DNA from 2 places in the Luteibacter sp. P4_D7_3 genome. Region 2 is predicted to be linked to the other one. Evidence: riboswitches for the same ligand, from Rfam matches in the RefSeq annotation. Region 2 holds a riboswitch; the other holds the start of a gene.

Region 1 (2,199 bases), on a different contig from region 2:
GCCTTCATGATCTCGCAGATGTCTTCGAAGTGCGTGTAGAGGAAGTTCTCGCGGTGGTGCGCCAGGCACCACTTGGCCATGATCGAGCCGCCGCGCGAGACGATACCGGTGACGCGCTTGGCGGTGAGCGGCACGTAGCGCAGCAACACGCCGGCGTGGATGGTGAAGTAGTCGACGCCCTGCTCTGCCTGCTCGATCAGCGTATCGCGGAAAATCTCCCAGGTGAGGTCTTCGGCGACGCCCCCTACTTTCTCCAGCGCCTGGTAGATCGGCACCGTGCCGATGGGCACCGGCGCATTGCGGATGATCCACTCGCGTGTTTCGTGGATGTGCTTGCCGGTGGAGAGATCCATCACCGTGTCGCCGCCCCAGCGGATCGCCCAGACCAGTTTCTCCACCTCTTCGGCGATGCCCGAACTCACCGCGCTGTTGCCGATGTTGGCGTTGACCTTGGTCAGGAAGTTGCGGCCGATGATCATCGGCTCGACTTCCGGGTGGTTGATGTTGGCGGGGATGATCGCGCGGCCACGTGCCACTTCATCGCGCACGAATTCGGGCGTGATCCGGCTCGGCAGCGAGGCACCAAAGGATTCGCCCGGATGCTGAACGCGAAGCGCGCTGTCGACGAGGGCCTCCAGACGCTGGTTCTCGCGGATGGCGATGTATTCCATCTCCGGCGTCACGATGCCGCGGCGTGCGTAGTGCATCTGCGTGACATTGGCGCCGGCTTTGGCGCGCAGGGGCATGCGCTGGGTACCGAAGCGGATGGGGTCCAGGCGCGCATCGTCGGCACGCGCCCGCCCGAAGGCGGAAGACAGGCCATCCAGACGCTCGACATCACCCCGTTCGGCGATCCATCGCGCACGCAGTGCCGGGAGACCGCTGGCCAGATCGACGGCGTGCTCGGGATCGGTGTAGGGACCGGAGGTGTCGTAGGCCACGATCGGGGGATTTTCTTCGCCGCCGAACAGGGTCGGCGTGGGGGCCTGGACGATCTCTCGCAGCGGCACGCGCAGATCGGGGCGGCTGCCGGTCACGTGGATCTTGCGCGAGCCGGCGATCGGCGTGGTAACGGCTTCGGACAGCTCGCGCGCGGCGCGGGCAAGATCGGAGGGCATGGCGTTCATTGGCTTCTCGTTCCTTGCGGATAAGGGGAGAAGCGGACGGCGCCGCCACGGAAGCACACGTGCGCGGACGCACGTTACCCGTGGACGAAGCTTCCTACGCCGGTACGGACCGGATCAGGTTCGAAGGGACTCTCTCAGCCCGCGCAATCGCTTGGGCACCCCCGCTTCGAGGGGGATTCAACCACGAAGCGGGTGTCGGACGCGAGCGCTCAGCAGTCCGGGCGCGGCTCGTAAGCGCGGATGAACATCTCGACAGCGGCCAGGGCATTGGCCTTGACCTCTTCGCCGAACTGCACGGCGCAGTCTTCGCAACCGAACAGGCGACGCAGCAGCAGGTCGCCCTTGAGCAGGGCCAGGAACTGCGTGGTGGCGCGCGAGGTGTCGGCTATCTCGAGCTGACCGCGCTCCGTGGCGCCGTCGAGCAGGCGCTGCATCAGCTTGTGCATGCGCACCGGGCCTTCTTCCCATACCAGCCGGCCGAAACGCGGGTTACCGCCGGCCTGGCAGTCGGAAAGGATGGCGCGGAAGGTGCCGACCGATTCGACGTTCGTTTCCATCGCCGCGTGGCGGCTGGCGATGTTATTCAGGGTTACGCGGATGTCCGCGCCCGGGCTGAAGTCGAAGAGATCGTCCGGGAGGCGTTCCTGAACGTGGGCGCGGATGACCTCGCGGAAGAGGTTGTCCTTGTCGCCGAAATGGCTGTAGACGGTGAGCTTGGAGACGCCCGCGGAAGCCGCGACGGCGTCCATGCTGGTTCCCGCGAAGCCGCCCTGGGTGAAGAGCGCCTTGGCGGCATCGAGGATGGCCGCGCGCTTCTCCATATCCTTCGGACGCCCGGGACCCTGCGTTTTCATTTTCGGGCTGGCGTTCATGGCTACACCTTCACAAACAAAAATTATGACTTTATTATACGCAGCGGTTCAGTTATTTCCAGCACGTCATGGTTGTCATTCACGCCGCAGGAAAAAGTAAGGGTCTGGCCGCCCGTCTACCTTAGAATGAAGTGGGGCCGGCCCTTACCGTTCCCATGGGCATCAGGCACTTGCGCCACCCGCCGTTCAGGCGCCAGCGA
Region 2 (2,199 bases):
TGGTCAGGYGGCGCGCCGAAGGGCCCGGCTCGTTGGGTGAAGGATCGAAATACGGCGGCGTACGATCGTCGATATTCGCGGTGCCGACATAGTCGTACACGTAGGGACGCTGATCCACGGTGCGGCGGAACGCGCTGGCACCGACGTTCACTTCGTGGTCGATCGCACCCGTCGAGAACGTTCCCGTGACGACCGCGCGCAGTTCGTCGTTCTGTCGCGTGTCGTCCGGACTACGGTAGTCATAGACATCGTAGTCGCCATTGGGAGCGAAGAAGTAGCCCGGCGTCGCGCCCGACGCACATGACGCGGCATAGAAGCAGCCGTAAGCGAAGGCGACGTTATCGTCGATCACCGTATGGCTGTGACCTGCCGAGACCTGCGCATTCCAGCTGTCGTCGAAGTGGTAGTTGAAGCGTAGCGACGTGTTGCTCGAGTGGATGCCGACAGGACGCTGCCAGGGCTCGTAACCGAGCAGGCGCGTACGACTGGGATGCTCGGGAATCTGCGTACCGCCCAGCAGCTGGTAACCGGACGCCGAGCGTTGACCGCTGGTCTGGTAGTCCGTGTCCAGTTGCAGGGTTGCCTGGTCGGTGATCTTCCAGTCGGCACCGAGAGACACGAAGCTGCGTCGTCCGTCGGTATGTTCGATGGCGGCGTGCGTCTGCTCATTCGCCGCATTCACGCGCAGGCCGAAGGATGGTGTGAACCATGCCCCCAGATCGACGGCCTCGTAGCTGGACCCGTGCGAATCCGTCCCGATCGTCACGCTGTGCACGTCGGCAGGACGCTTGCTCACGTAGTTGATCAGGCCGCCCGGCTCGACCACGCCGGCTTCCAGGCCACCAAGACCCTTCAGCACTTCGACGCGCTCCTTGCCTTCGAGCCCGGGCAATTGCTCGGCCGACTCGATCATGCCGTTGAAGCGAAAGCCCGTGGCAAGGTCCAGCGGGAAGCCGCGGATCGAAACGTCCTGGTAGTAGCCCGCCGGCGCGTAGTTGTCGTTGATCGCCGAATCACCGCGTACCAGTTCGCTGAGCGTCCTCGGCTGGCGGTCGTCGAGCTGCGCGCGGGTGATGACGGTGATCGCCGCCGGCGTATCGTGCAAGGGCGCGTTGCCGAAGCTGCCGAAGGTGTCCAACTGGGAATCGGCGGCCTGGTAACCGGTGGTGGTCGTGGCGTTCACATCCACCGTCGGCAGCGTACGCGCCTTCTGGGGCGTCGTATCGTCGGCGGCGTGCGCAACACCGAGCAGGGAGAACAAGGCCACGGCCAGCGGGGTACGGTAAAAAGTCATCGTCGTCTTCAGGTTCACGGACGAAGCGACGGCGAGCCACGTCGTCCCGGGACGTCCGTGGCTCTGCAAGCTCCCTACGCCGGTACTAACCGGGTCAGGTTCCAAGGGAMTCTCTCAGCCTGGCAACGCCAGGCACCCCCGCTTCTAGAACGGCTATTGAACCACGAATCAGCCGCCCGCGTGGCGGATCGCGTCGAGCAGCGCCTGCCCCTGCGCCCCGATGAACCAGGCGGCATGCCCGCGCAGGAAGGTGTGGTAGGCCACATCGGCGTGGTCGCGACGACCCGTCACGCCCTCGAAGTACTCGACCTCGGACAGGGCGAAATCGAGGTGGACGATCGGCAGGAGGTCGGCGAGCAGATCCAGGTCGTCGGCGGCCAAGGGGCATACCTCCCGGTAGCCCTCGATCAGGGCGAGCGCGAGGTCGGTGCGACCGATGTCTCCCTGCGCGATATCGAGCCATGCGATGGCGTTGCGTTCAATCGCCGTCGCCAGGTCGAACAAGCCGAACGTCACGGCGGAAAGGCCCAGGTCGAGTACGTCGGTGATCCGCGCCTCATCGCCGCCGTCGCTCCAGCACAGGTTCGATACGTGCCAGTCGCCGTGGGTCCATGATCGTGGTTGGCGGGAGATACCCTCAACGGCACGCGCATGCCAGGGTGCAATGGCCTCGCCGATCTCCGCACGCCAGTCGCGCTCGCGCAGGTACGCCTCCAGCGAAGGACGCGACGAAAGCGCGGCGTCGATAGCCAGCAACGGATCTGCCGACGAGAGAATGTCTGCCCGCGCCACCAGCAGTTGCGTGGTCCGCTGCGGCGCGCGGTAATCCCGAGCGGCCGCATGCAACCGCCCCAGCATCGCACCCGCGGCTCGCGCATGGGCGATGCCGCCGATCGGCGACCAGG

What was found. Region 2 has a riboswitch for thiamine pyrophosphate ahead of AC1DSN_RS17395 (TonB-dependent siderophore receptor). Riboswitches for the same ligand answer to the same signal wherever they lie in the genome.
Region 1: linked by a shared signal. The riboswitch ahead of thiC (phosphomethylpyrimidine synthase ThiC) and the one ahead of AC1DSN_RS17395 (TonB-dependent siderophore receptor) in region 2 are both predicted to bind thiamine pyrophosphate.

What each region holds. Positions count from the first base shown of each region.
Region 1 covers NZ_JBFUIT010000350.1:14-2,212, forward strand. Annotated here, with positions in the region: partial or broken gene thiC (phosphomethylpyrimidine synthase ThiC) at 1-1,127, opposite strand, end outside; TPP riboswitch at 1,202-1,300, opposite strand; gene AC1DSN_RS19605 (TetR/AcrR family transcriptional regulator) at 1,337-1,999, opposite strand.
Region 2 covers NZ_JBFUIT010000259.1:3,246-5,444, forward strand. Annotated here, with positions in the region: gene AC1DSN_RS17395 (TonB-dependent siderophore receptor) at 1-1,294, opposite strand, end outside; TPP riboswitch at 1,349-1,444, opposite strand; partial or broken gene AC1DSN_RS17400 (phosphotransferase enzyme family protein) at 1,463-2,199, opposite strand, start outside.